2 regions of the Pseudoalteromonas sp. ABE4_541 genome follow, and region 2 is predicted to be linked to the other one. Evidence: predicted binding sites of a transcription regulator. Region 2 holds the regulator's gene; the other holds the start of a gene.
The links. Region 2 encodes NrdR, which represses ribonucleotide reductase genes. Its sites were predicted from a motif close to AAACACNANATNTNGTGTTT; they were not measured.
Positions count from the first base shown of each region.

Region 1 (6,782 bases), on a different contig from region 2:
TAAGTTTCTTTGATCACCACAAGCTCATCACGGATAACTTCCATTAAGCGCTCTGGCGAAGATAAGATATGTAGCAGTTCTGCAATTAGGTCTAATAGCTCTTGGTATTCAGCAAGGATTTTCTCGTGCTCAAGACCAGTTAGCTTGTGTAAACGGAGATCTAGAATTGCTTGTGCTTGCTGCTCGGATAAATAGTATTGACCGTCACGAATACCCAAGTCAGCTTCAAGCCAATCTGGACGTGCCACGTTGTCTTCACCCGCTTTTTCAAGCATGGCTTTCACGGTGCCTAATTCCCATGGGCGGGCGACAAGTGCTTGTTTTGCTTCAGCCGGGCTTGGTGATTTGCGGATAAGTTCAATAATAGGGTCGATATTAGCCAGCGCGATCGCCAAACCTTCTAAGGTATGCGCTCTGTCACGGGCTTTACGTAAATCAAACACGGTACGACGTGTAACCACTTCACGACGGTGAATGATAAACGCTTCTAGCATCTCTTTTAGGTTAAAGCACTTTGGCTGATTGTTGTCTAGCGCAACCATGTTCATACCAAACACAGTTTGTAACTGAGTTTGTGCATATAGGTTGTTTAGAATAACTTCGCCTACTTCACCGCGTTTAACTTCAATAACAATACGCATACCGTCTTTGTCAGACTCGTCACGTAGTGCACTGATACCTTCAACTTTTTTCTCTTTAACCAGCTCAGCGATTTTTTCAATCAAACGCGCTTTGTTCACTTGATACGGGATCTCATGAACGATAATGGTTTCTTTACCCGTTTTCTCGTCTACTTCAATTTCAGCGCGAGCACGAATGTAAACTTTACCACGACCTGTTTTATAGGCTTGCTCGATGCCTTTTTTACCGTTGATGATCGCAGCGGTTGGGAAATCTGGACCCGGAATGTATTCTATTAACTCATCGATGGTCATGTCTGGATTTTGAATAAGCGCCAAACACCCATTCACAACCTCAGTTAAGTTATGTGGCGGAATGTTTGTCGCCATACCAACCGCGATACCTGATGAACCGTTTACCAGTAGGTTAGGTACTTTTGTAGGCAATACATCTGGGATCTGCTCCGTACCATCGTAGTTAGGTACGTAGTCTACGGTTTCTTTTTCTAAATCTGCCAGCAACTCGTGCGACATTTTAGCCATGCGAACTTCGGTATAACGCATCGCCGCAGCAGAGTCACCGTCTACTGAACCAAAGTTACCTTGACCATCAACCAGCATGTAGCGTAAAGAAAATGGTTGGGCCATACGTACAATTGTATCGTATACCGCACTATCACCGTGAGGGTGATATTTACCAATCACGTCACCGACAACACGCGCCGACTTCTTATAAGGCTTATTCCAGTCATTTTTTAGCTCGTTCATGGCAAAGAGCACGCGACGATGTACCGGTTTTAAACCATCACGAACGTCGGGTAATGCACGGCCAACGATAACACTCATTGCGTAATCTAAGTACGAGTTCTTGAGTTCATCTTCGATATTGACTGGCAGGATTTCATTGGCGAGATCAGTCATTTGATTCCACTTTCCTTCAGTGTCTACCTCTTTTATGTCACACTAATGCGTGGCAAAGAGGTTGAGTTATTATTAATTCTGAACTTCCATGCTAACACATTTTAAAATAATTTACAGGCGCAAAGTTTTAGTGATTTTAATCTGACCCTGCTTATAATGCGCTCAGATTAACGAGGAAGTTTTTTATGACCGAACATCAAAATGTAGACCAACAAGAAATCGCCAAGTTTGAAAGTATTGCTGAGCGTTGGTGGGATGCCGAGGGCGAATTCAAACCGCTACATGATATTAACCCACTAAGGCTCGATTTTATTAATGACAAGTGCCAAGGTTTATTCGGCAAAAACGTGCTAGATATTGGCTGTGGTGGCGGTATTTTAACTGAGAGTATGGCCAAGCTAGGTGCAAAAGCAACAGGTATTGATATGGGCCAAGAGCCTCTAAACGTAGCCAAGCTTCACAGCTTAGAATCAGGCGTTCAAGTTGACTATCAAAAAATACCGGCGGAGGACTTTGCTGAGCAAAACCCAGAATCGTTTGACGTTGTTACATGCATGGAAATGCTAGAACACGTCCCCGACCCTGCCTCTATTATTCAAGCCGTTGCTACGCTCGCTAAGCCAGGTGCACACGTGTTTTTCTCGACATTAAACAAAACGGCAAAAGCGTACTTACTTGCGATCGTTGGTGCTGAAAAGTTGCTCAAAATGGTACCAGAAGGTACTCACGACCATGATAAATTTATTCGTCCATCCGAATTAATCAATATGGCAGAATGTGTTGGACTTAAAGTTCGTGCAAGTACTGGTATTACTTATAACCCGCTTAGCAAAACATTTAAGCTCAGTGATGACGTGAGCGTAAACTATATTCTTCATTTTGAGAAACTCGCATGACGCAGGCCGTAATTTTTGACTTGGATGGAACCCTACTGAATACCTGTGACGATTTAGGCGCGGCACTTAACCATACGTTGAAAAGTAATGGTCTTCCCGTAGTCGATAAATCTATTTATAGCCCTGCTATTTCAAACGGCGTCAAAGCCTTATTAGATGTAGGTTTTCAAGAGCAGCTTTGCCAATTTGATGAACATGTGCTGCGTCAATCTGTTTTGGATTATTACGCACAAAACATTGCTGTTCATACCCACTGTTTTGCAGGCATTACTAACTTACTGAGCGAATTAAGCATGCGTAACATTAAGGTTGGGATCATGACAAATAAGCCAACGTTTCTCACGCTTCCTTTGCTTGAACAGATCGAAGAACTCAAACATATCGATGTTGTTGTATGTGGAGATACATTAGATGAAGCGAAGCCATCACCCAAACCATTGTTGCACGCAGCACAACAACTCGATGTAGAACCAGATACTTGCATCTACGTTGGTGATGCTGAACGTGACATTGAAGCCGCAAAAGCAGCTAAGATGCTTTCTGCTGCTGCGTTATGGGGTTATGTCCCGAGCGAAGCCATTGCGCTTAGTTGGCAAGCAGATCTGAATTTAACTAACCCAGAGTCGTTACTTTCACATATCTAGTGTGCAAATATCAGGCAAGGCACTATATGTTGTGTCTTGTCTCATTTTTCTACCCAAGTTGAATATAAAAAAATCAGTTAGAATTTTTTTTGAATTTGCGAAAAAATAGGGTCACTTTGGTTGATTTTTTTTAGGTGTGTTTACACGTAAATCCTCAAAGGTTAATAGCCACTAACACTGGCTAATTATCCCTAAGTTATCCACAATCAGAGACAAGTTGTTCTATTGCAAATTTCACGTAACCCCACTATCTTGTGATCCACGGTATGCTTATCACCATATATAGTGGTGAATAGATAAACAAATAGTGTGAACCGTGCGTTTACCATAAAAATACACATTCCGAAGGAATACAGGCGCAACTATGAACCAACAGTTATCTGTCAGCAAAAGAAACGGCCGTAAAGAGCCGCTTGATTTAGATAAAATCCACCGTGTGATCACCTGGGCCGCTGAAGGCTTAAATAACGTTTCAGTATCTCAGGTAGAATTAAAATCGCACATTCAGTTTTATGATGGTATTCGTACTGAAGACATTCATGAAACGATTATCAAAGCTGCTGCTGATTTAATTGACAAAGAATCACCGGATTATCAGTACTTAGCTGCGCGCCTTGCCATATTCCACCTTCGTAAAAAAGCTTATGGTCAATTTGAGCCACCGCGCCTTTATGACCATGTTACAAAAATGGTTGAAGACAAGCGCTATGACCAGCATTTGCTTGTTGACTACACGGAGCAAGAACTAGACCAGCTAGACAGCTTCATCGATCATAGTCGCGACTTAAACTTCAGCTATGCTGCAGTGAAACAACTTGAAGGTAAATACTTAGTTCAAAACCGTGTAACTGGTGAAATATACGAAAGCGCACAGTTTTTATATATTTTAGTAGCGGCTAGCCTATTCTCTGATTATCCAAAAGAGACACGCTTAGATTACATTAAGCGCTTTTATGATGCAGTTTCGCTATTTAAAATCTCACTACCAACACCAATCATGGCTGGTGTGCGCACACCAACCCGCCAATTTAGCTCATGTGTATTAATTGAGTGTGGCGATAGCTTAGATTCTATTAATGCGACTTCGTCTGCAATCGTTAAATATGTTAGTCAACGTGCTGGTATTGGTATCAATGCAGGACGTATTCGCGCGCTAGGTAGCCCAATTCGCAACGGTGAAGCATACCACACAGGCTGTATTCCGTTTTATAAGCACTTCCAAACGGCGGTTAAAAGCTGCTCTCAAGGTGGTGTACGCGGTGGTGCAGCAACCCTATTCTACCCACTTTGGCATTTAGAAGTAGAAAACCTACTTGTATTGAAGAACAACCGTGGTGTTGAAGAAAACCGTGTTCGCCACTTAGACTATGGCGTGCAATTTAACAAAACGATGTACTCGCGTTTAATCAAAGACGATTACATTACATTGTTTAGCCCATCAGATGTACCGGGGTTATACGATGCGTTTTTTGAAGATCAAGACAAGTTTGAGTCATTATACGTTCAATATGAGCAAGATGAATCAATTCGTAAAAAGCGTATTAAGGCTATTGAGTTATTTTCAATGTTCGCACAAGAGCGTGCAAGCACAGGTCGTATTTATTTGCAAAACGTTGACCACTGCAATACACATAGCCCGTTTGATTCGAAGGTTGCACCTATTCGCCAGTCAAACCTATGTTTGGAAATTGCACTACCAACTAAGCCGCTAAACAACGTAAACGATCCAGACGGTGAAATTGCGTTGTGTACACTCTCTGCATTTAACTTAGGTGCGATTGAATCACTTGATGAGTTAGAAGAACTTGCAGAACTTGCGGTACGCGCTCTTGACAACCTCTTGGATTTCCAAGACTACCCTGTGCCAGCTGCTCACAGCGCAACCATGGGACGTCGAACGTTGGGTATTGGTGTTATCAACTATGCCTACTACCTTGCAAAAAATGACGTTAAATACTCTGACGGTAGTGCAAATTCACTTACTCACCGTACTTTTGAAGCGATCCAATATTACTTGATGAAAGCGTCAAATGAACTAGCAAAAGAACGTGGAGCTTGTCCTTTATTTAATGAAACAACCTACTCACAAGGCATCATGCCGATCGACACCTATAAGCGTGACCTAGACAAGATCTGTGAAGAGCCGCTACACCTAGATTGGGATGCGCTACGAGAGAGCATTAAAACCCACGGCATGCGTAACTCAACACTATCAGCATTAATGCCTTCAGAGACTTCATCTCAAATCTCTAATGCGACCAATGGTATTGAACCTCCTCGCGGCCACATTAGCGTTAAAGCAAGTAAAGATGGTATCTTGAAGCAAGTTGTGCCGGAATATGACCGTTTGAAAAATAACTATGAACTCCTTTGGGATATTCCGTCTAACGATGGTTACTTGGGCCTGGTTGGGATCATGCAGAAGTTTGTTGACCAAACGATTTCCGCAAACACAAACTATGACCCTAGTAAGTTTGAAGGTGGTAAAGTCCCTATGAAGTTACTTTTAAAAGACTTACTGACTGCCTACAAATTAGGTGTTAAAACACTGTACTATCACAATACACGTGATGGCGCTTCAGACTCTCAAGATGAGCTTAAAGCTCAAGCAGAGGATGATGATTGTGCAGGCGGCGCTTGTAAAATATAAGTTTTAGCGGGTCGCAAGACCCGCATGTTTTGGTATTGAGTATATAAAATATGTCTTATTCGACTTTTAGCAGAAATCATAACGATCAGTTAAAAGAGCCAATGTTCTTTGGTCAATCCGTCAATGTATCTCGTTACGACCAACAAAAATATCCAATTTTCGAGAAACTCATTGAAAAACAACTTTCATTTTTTTGGCGTCCAGAAGAAGTTGATGTCAGCAAAGATAGACTTGACTTCCAAAGTCTACCCGAACATGAAAAACACATTTTTCTAAGCAACCTTAAGTATCAAACTTTACTTGATAGTGTGCAAGGTCGTTCACCAAACGTTGCTTTACTACCAATCGTGTCATTACCCGAGCTGGAAACATGGATCGAAACCTGGGCATTTAGTGAAACAATACATAGCCGCTCATACACGCATATTATTCGAAATGTTACCCAGTCGCCTGAACTCGTCTTCGATGATATCGTAACGAATGACCGTATTAACCAGCGTGCCGATGCCGTGACAAAATACTACGACGAACTCATCGAAAAAGTGTCGTTATACAACCTGTATGGTGAAGGCAAGCACGAGATTAATGGACAAACTGTAGCTATAAATCAGTTTGAGCTTAAAAAGCTGCTTTATCTGTGCATCATGTCGGTGAATATTCTTGAAGCGATCCGTTTTTATGTCAGCTTTGCCTGTTCATTCGCGTTTGCTGAGCGTGAATTAATGGAAGGTAATGCAAAGATCATCAAGCTAATTGCACGTGACGAAGCACTACATCTGTCAGGCACACAGCATATGCTTAACATTATGCAAGACGGCAAAGACGATCCAGAAATGGCTATCGTTGCAGCCCAATGTCAAGAACAAGCAATTCAAATGTTCGTTGAAGCTGCTGAGCAAGAAAAAGAATGGGCGGAATACTTATTCAAAGATGGCTCAATGATAGGTTTGAATAAAGACATTCTATGCCAATATGTAGAGTACATCACGAATGTTAGAATGACAGCCGTAGGGTTACCAGCACAATTTGAAAACAAAACAAACCCAATCCC
Region 1 is NZ_JBSVEM010000038.1:9,157-15,938, forward strand. It holds gene gyrA (DNA gyrase subunit A) at 1-1,541, opposite strand, end outside; gene ubiG (bifunctional 2-polyprenyl-6-hydroxyphenol methylase/3-demethylubiquinol 3-O-methyltransferase UbiG) at 1,727-2,437, shown strand; gene ACW689_RS21220 (HAD family hydrolase) at 2,434-3,081, shown strand; gene nrdA (class 1a ribonucleoside-diphosphate reductase subunit alpha) at 3,446-5,731, shown strand; gene nrdB (class Ia ribonucleoside-diphosphate reductase subunit beta) at 5,782-6,782, shown strand, end outside.
Region 1: nrdA (class 1a ribonucleoside-diphosphate reductase subunit alpha) is a predicted target of NrdR. The motif match lies at 3,353-3,372, and genes of this name have one in related genera.

Region 2 (6,782 bases):
AAACTTATGGCTATCTTCAGCACCGAACATTTTTGCCAGCTCAATGCCTTCGTTGATCGCAACTTTATAAGGTACGTCTTCTCTGAACTTAAGTTCATAAGCACTGACTCTTAATACCGCACGTTCAACTTCATCTAAATCGTCAAATGGACGAGATAAATGTGGCTTCACAATTTCGTCTAATTGCTTTTGGTTTACGGCAACGCCGCGCGCCAAGTCTTTAAAGTACTCAACGTCTACCTTTGATACATCATTTTCGATCAACATTTGTTGCTCGATATCTGCAATCGGGTTGCCACTTAACTGCCACGAATATACGGCTTGTAAAGCCAATACACGTGCTTTACGTCTTGCTGCTGGTTTCACAGAGGATCCTCTTAAATTTGCTCTAGTACGTTCACCATTTCTAATGCACCAAGAGCTGCTTCACCGCCCTTGTTACCCATTTTGGTGCCCGCACGTTCGATGGCTTGCTCAATGCTTTCAGTGGTCAGTACGCCAAATGCGACTGGGATATCATAATCTAATGAAACGCTTGCTAAGCCTTTGTTTGACTCATTTGCAACTAGATCAAAATGTGGTGTACCACCACGGATGATCACACCCAGAGCAATGATAGCGTCAAACTCTTTTTTCATTGCAATGCGTTTTGCAGCTAAAGGTAACTCAACAGCACCAGGTACATAAACCACAGTGATGTCCTCATCTTTAACACCGCCCGTACGCTTTAACTCGTCTACTGCACCTTCTAAAAGTGAACTACCGATAAAATCGTTGAAACGAGAAATAACGATGGCAAATTTTTTGCCCGGTGCAAACTTGTTACCTTCAATAATGTTCATTAGATGATCCTAATCTTGTAAATACCAATGCTGAAGCATGTACCGAAATATCGGTCCTGCGATTGCCAAATTGGAGCGCATAATAGCACAGTTTTGAGTATCCCCAAACAACTTAAAACGGGCCAATTATCGGCCCGTTAAAATGTTTAGCGTGGTGGCTCAATGTAATCGACCACTTCTAAATGGAAGCCAGAAAGCGCATGGTATTTCTTCGGCATACTCATTAAACGCATTTTCTGGATACCTAAATCAGCCAAGATTTGTGAACCCACACCTACAGTGCGAGATGTCCCTTGAAACTTACGTACACTCACTTGCTCGCCTTCATCTTGGGCAGCAAATGCTTTAACCATGGCCTCTATTTCGCTACTTTGCTCTTGTTTACCTAGCACCACTAGCACACCATTGTGTTCGCTAATGTATTCCATTGCGCCATGCAAACTCCAACTTCTATCCGCACCGCGATCCGATAATAAAATATCGTTAAAGGTACTTTGTAAGTGAACGCGCACTAAAGTGGTATCACCCGGTTTAACTTCACCTTTTAGTAAGACATAGTGCAATTGATTATCAATGGTGTCTTTGTAGGTCACCAGGTCAAACTCACCAAACTCGGTGGGCAACTTACATTTGGCTACTTTTTCAATAGTTGTTTCATTCAAGTTGCGATATTCGATTAAATCTGCAATTGTGCCAATTTTAATGTCGTGCTCTTTGGCAAATACTTCCAGTTGCGGGCGACGCGCCATCGTGCCATCTGGGTTTAAAATCTCCACGATCACCGAAGCGGGCTCTAACCCAGCTAAGCGGGCTAAATCACAGCCAGCTTCCGTGTGACCTGCACGTGTTAATACACCACCCGGTTGCGCCATAATGGGAAAAATATGACCTGGCTGCACAATATCACTCGGTACAGCCCCTTTTGCGACAGCGGCTTGCACAGTGCGAGCTCTATCTGCCGCTGAAATCCCAGTTGTCACCCCTTTAGCGGCTTCAATTGACATGGTAAAGTTCGTAGAAAACTGTGCGCCGTTGTTACGCACCATTAAGGGCAAATCTAACTGCTGACAACGCTCTTGTGTCATTGTTAAACAAATCAAACCTCGGCCATAAGTCGCCATAAAGTTGATGGCATCAGCCGAGATATGCTCAGCAGCAATGATTAAATCACCTTCATTTTCACGGTCTTCATCATCCATTAGGATAACCATTTTACCGGCTTTAATGTCATCAATGATTTCTTGTGCGCTGTTTAAATTCATAATTTACCTACTAAATTAAGGTTCTGGGGTTATTTTATAAAGCCCGCTTTGGCTAACAAACTGGCTGTGAGAGTAGATTCATTAGCACTGGGTTGTGCACCTTGAACAAGCCGCTCCAAATAACGGGCAATTTGATCGACTTCTAAATTCACTTTACTGCCCACTTTAAAATCGGCAATCGTCGTTTCTTGTGCAGTATGGGGCACGATTGTTAACTTAAACTGGTCGGCTTTTACTTCGTTTACGGTCAGGCTGATACCATCAATGGCAACTGAACCTTTGTATGGAATGTATTTCATTAATTCTACTGGTGCTTGCAGCCAATACTCGGTTGCGCGTGCATTTGGCTCAATCGCTACAACGGTGGCAATTCCATCCACATGGCCCGATACCAAGTGGCCACCCAAACGAGAAATTGGTTGTAGTGCCTTTTCTAAATTGACTTTCTGCCCTTGTTTATAGTGAGCAAATTGAGTCAACTTAATGGTCTCGTTGGATAAGTCAGCGCTAAAACCATCACTGAACTTTTCAACAACGGTTAAACACACACCATTGGTGGCAATACTGTCACCCAGTTTCACATCATTCATATCAAGCGTTGAGCTACTCACTCTCACTACTAAATCGCCTTTCGCGGCTTTCAACTCGCTCAGCGTACCGGTCGCTTCAATGATTCCTGTAAACATATCGCCTCTTATTTACTTGGTTTAGCGATAATACGAATATCGTCGCCTACGTTCTCTACATTGACAAATTCAAGTTGGCTAACGTCTTCCATTGCTGTCAGTTCGGGTAAATTGAATAAACTTCGTCCAGTCGAGCCAATTATCTTTGGTGCGAGATAAAGTACATATTCATCAATTAGTGACTGTTTTGCAAAAACACCCGCAAGTGTCGCCCCCGACTCTAACCACACATGGTTGACGCCGCGCTTAGCTAATTCAACAAGTGCAGCCTGACATGAGACTTTGTTTTGTTCAGACTCTATCAATACTTGCTCAACGAAATGAGGCCATTGTTGCTTATTATCAAGACGAGTGCGAAAAATTAATATTGGAGATGGCTGTTGAAATAAAGCAAGATCTGGCGTTAAACGATTTTGAGAGTCAATAATTACACGCAAAGGTTGCCTTAAAGACATGCCGTTGGGTAACGTTATATCACACTCACCTTCACGCACGTTTAACCTGGCATCATCCATAAGCACGGTATCTGCCCCCGTTAGAATCGCACAACTTAAAGCTCGAAAGCGCTGTACATCTTTACGTGCATCGGGTCCTGTGATCCATTTACTTACGCCATTTTTTAACGCCGTTTTTCCGTCTAAGCTCGCGGCCAATTTGCAAGTTACATACGGGAGCCCCTGCTCCATACGTTTTAAAAAACCTTTATTGAGTGCTCTTGCATCTTCTTCAAGACACCCATGCGCGGTTTCAATCCCAGCGGCTTGTAACATCGCAAGGCCTTTTCCAGCCACTTGTGGATTAGGGTCTACCATAGCAGCGACAACACGTTTTACACTAGCCTTAATCAAACCTTCCGCGCAAGGAGGTGTGCGTCCGTAATGGCTGCAAGGCTCTAATGTTACATAAGCGATTGCGCCTTGTGCTTTTTCCCCTGCCGCATTGAGTGCATGCACTTCCGCATGCCCTTCACCAGCTCGTTGGTGAAACCCTTGACCAACAATATTGCCATCTTTAACAATAACACAACCCACATTCGGGTTTGGCGTCGTTGTGAATCGGCCCTTTCTCGCCAATTCTATTGCCAATGCCATATACTTTTGATCTTGCTCACTGAACATGATTAATCACCCAGCCTTGCGATTTCTTCTCCAAACTCCCGTATGTCCTCAAATGAACGATAAACAGAAGCAAAGCGTACATAAGCTACTTTATCTAATCTTTTCAGGGCATCCATGATGCATTCACCAATTAAGTGACTTGATACTTCTCGCTCACCTGTCGCGCGGATTTTTGATTCAATTTCGTGGATCACTTCATCGATTTGTTCTGTACTCACAGGGCGCTTCTCTAAAGCGCGTGCTAAGCCATTGATCAGTTTATCCTCATTGTATGGCTCACGAGAACCATCTTGCTTGATCACTCGTGGCATGACCAACTCCGCACTTTCAAATGTGGTAAATCGCTCATGGCATTCGATGCATTCTCTGCGGCGACGAACTTGATGGCCAGAGCTCACTAAACGAGAATCGATTACTTTAGTATCTTTTGCGGTACAAAAAGGACAGTGCATATTGGTTCACTTTAGAAATCATACAAAAAGGCCGCTATAAAAGCGGCCTTAATCATAACAAAAAATGGCGTTTTTGTGAGTGAAATTATGCGTAAACTGGCAATTTAGCGCAGATAGCTTTCACTTTTTCTCTTACTTGAGCCTGCACAGACTCATCTTCGATATTGTCTAGAACATCACAGATCCAACCTGCCAACTCTTTAGATTCCGCTTCTTTAAAGCCACGGCGCGTAATCGCTGGAGAACCAATGCGTAAACCTGATGTCACAAACGGTGAACGAGGGTCATTTGGTACTGAATTTTTGTTTACTGTGATGTAAGCATTACCCAATGCAGCATCAGCCGCTTTACCTGTGATGTCTTTATCAATTAGGTCAAGCAAGAATAAATGGTTGTCCGTTTTACCAGAAACGACTTTGTAACCACGTTCTTGCAATACTTCTACCATTGCTTGTGCATTCTTAACAACTTGCTGCTGGTAAGTTTTAAATTCAGGCTGTAACGCTTCTTTAAACGCAACCGCTTTAGCAGCGATAACGTGACAAAGAGGACCACCCTGACCACCAGGGAATACAGCGCTGTTTAGCTTTTTATAGATGTCTTCATCATTACAAGCTGAAATAATCAAACCACCACGAGGACCCGCAAGTGTTTTATGTGTTGTAGTTGTAACAACGTGCGCATGTGGAACCGGGCTTGGGTATACACCAGCGGCAACAAGGCCTGCAACGTGCGCCATATCTACCAGTAAATATGCACCAACTTTGTCCGCGATTTCTCTAAACTTGGCCCAATCAACAATACCTGAGTATGCTGAGAAGCCACCGATGATCATTTTTGGCTTGTGCTCAAGTGCAAGTGCTTCAACTTGGGCGTAGTCAATTTCGCCAGTTTCTTCATTCAAACCATACTGCACTGCATTATACGTTTTACCTGAGAAGTTAACGTGAGAACCATGCGTGAGGTGACCACCATGTGCTAGGCTCATACCCAGAACAGTATCATGAGGCTGTAATAGCGCTTGGAATACCGCCGCGTTTGCTTGAGAACCCGCATGCGGCTGCACGTTTGCATAGTTAGAACCAAACAACTCATTAGCACGGTCAATAGCAAGTTGCTCAACCACATCTACGTGCTCACAACCGCCATAATAGCGCTTGCCAGGATAACCTTCTGCATACTTGTTTGTAAGCTGAGAACCCTGAGCCTCTAATACGCGTGGGCTACAGTAGTTTTCAGAAGCAATCAGCTCAATGTGTTCTTCCTGACGCTGTGTTTCAAGCGCAATTGCTTTTGCCAATTCAGGATCAAAATCTGAAATATTCATGTTACGTTCTAACATGGGGTCTCCTAGGTGCACGTAAGATAATAAAAGCCGTATTGTACGCTCAAAAGCGCGCAATGCCTATGCTATTGGTATGAGCATATTTAAACAGGGATTGAAATTATTTCACAGTATTAAAATAATGATATTTTTTTATCATTAACATTTGAAATATTTATGAGTTTTAAAGAGATAAATTAACTATTTAAATGTGAGTAATATAGATGGCAGTCAGGAGACTGCCACTTAAAGCAACTAAATTAAAGTAATTTAGCAAATATTGCGGCTTTCAATTTGTCATAATCAGCAGTCATCGGTTGCGCCAAGCATTCTTTGTCTAATGCATCTTGCAATACTTGAGGCATCTCAATTTTCTGTCCAAGCACTTGCTCCACAGACTCTTTGAATTTTGCTGGATGAGCCGTCGCAAGGAAAATCCCAGTACTTTGTGTTTGCTTATCTTCTGTAAGTCCCTCATAAGCAATTGCCGTATGAGGTTCGGCAATATAACCTTTTGCAGCCACTTCACGCATGACTTCTTGCGTTCGTTGCTCAGATACTGAACTTGAATAAAAATCATGTTTATCGAATTTATTGCTATCCAACATAGATTGCACACGAGGCCAATTATTAGGTTTACTCACATCCATTGCATTGGATAATGATTCAATTGTTGCATTCGGTGCCCACTGTCCTGATTCTATATAACGCGGTACCGTATCATTCTGATTGGTCGTCGCAGACAGCTTCTCCACGGGTAAGCCTATAACGGAGGCAATCATGGCCGCACATACATTACCAAAATTACCACTTGGTACAGACACATGTACATCCGCTCTTTTCTCTTCTGGTAATTGTGCAAGGGCTTCAAAGTAATAGCATACTTGAGCTAATAAACGGCTAATGTTAATGGAATTGGCCGAGTTTAAACCTAGTTTTTGTTTTACTTCATCATCTAAAAAAGCTTGCTTCACTAACGCTTGGCAGTCATCAAAGCTCCCTTCCACTGCATAACAATGAATATTCTCACCTAAAGTAGTAAACAGTTTTTGCTGCGCTAGCGAAATTTTGCCCTCAGGATAGAGGATCACCACATCA
Region 2 is NZ_JBSVEM010000002.1:40,277-47,058, forward strand. It holds gene nusB (transcription antitermination factor NusB) at 1-366, opposite strand, end outside; gene ribH (6,7-dimethyl-8-ribityllumazine synthase) at 378-842, opposite strand; gene ribBA (bifunctional 3,4-dihydroxy-2-butanone-4-phosphate synthase/GTP cyclohydrolase II) at 989-2,104, opposite strand; gene ACW689_RS02865 (riboflavin synthase) at 2,134-2,790, opposite strand; gene ribD (bifunctional diaminohydroxyphosphoribosylaminopyrimidine deaminase/5-amino-6-(5-phosphoribosylamino)uracil reductase RibD) at 2,799-3,908, opposite strand; gene nrdR (transcriptional regulator NrdR) at 3,911-4,360, opposite strand; gene glyA (serine hydroxymethyltransferase) at 4,446-5,702, opposite strand; gene thrC (threonine synthase) at 5,945-6,782, opposite strand, start outside.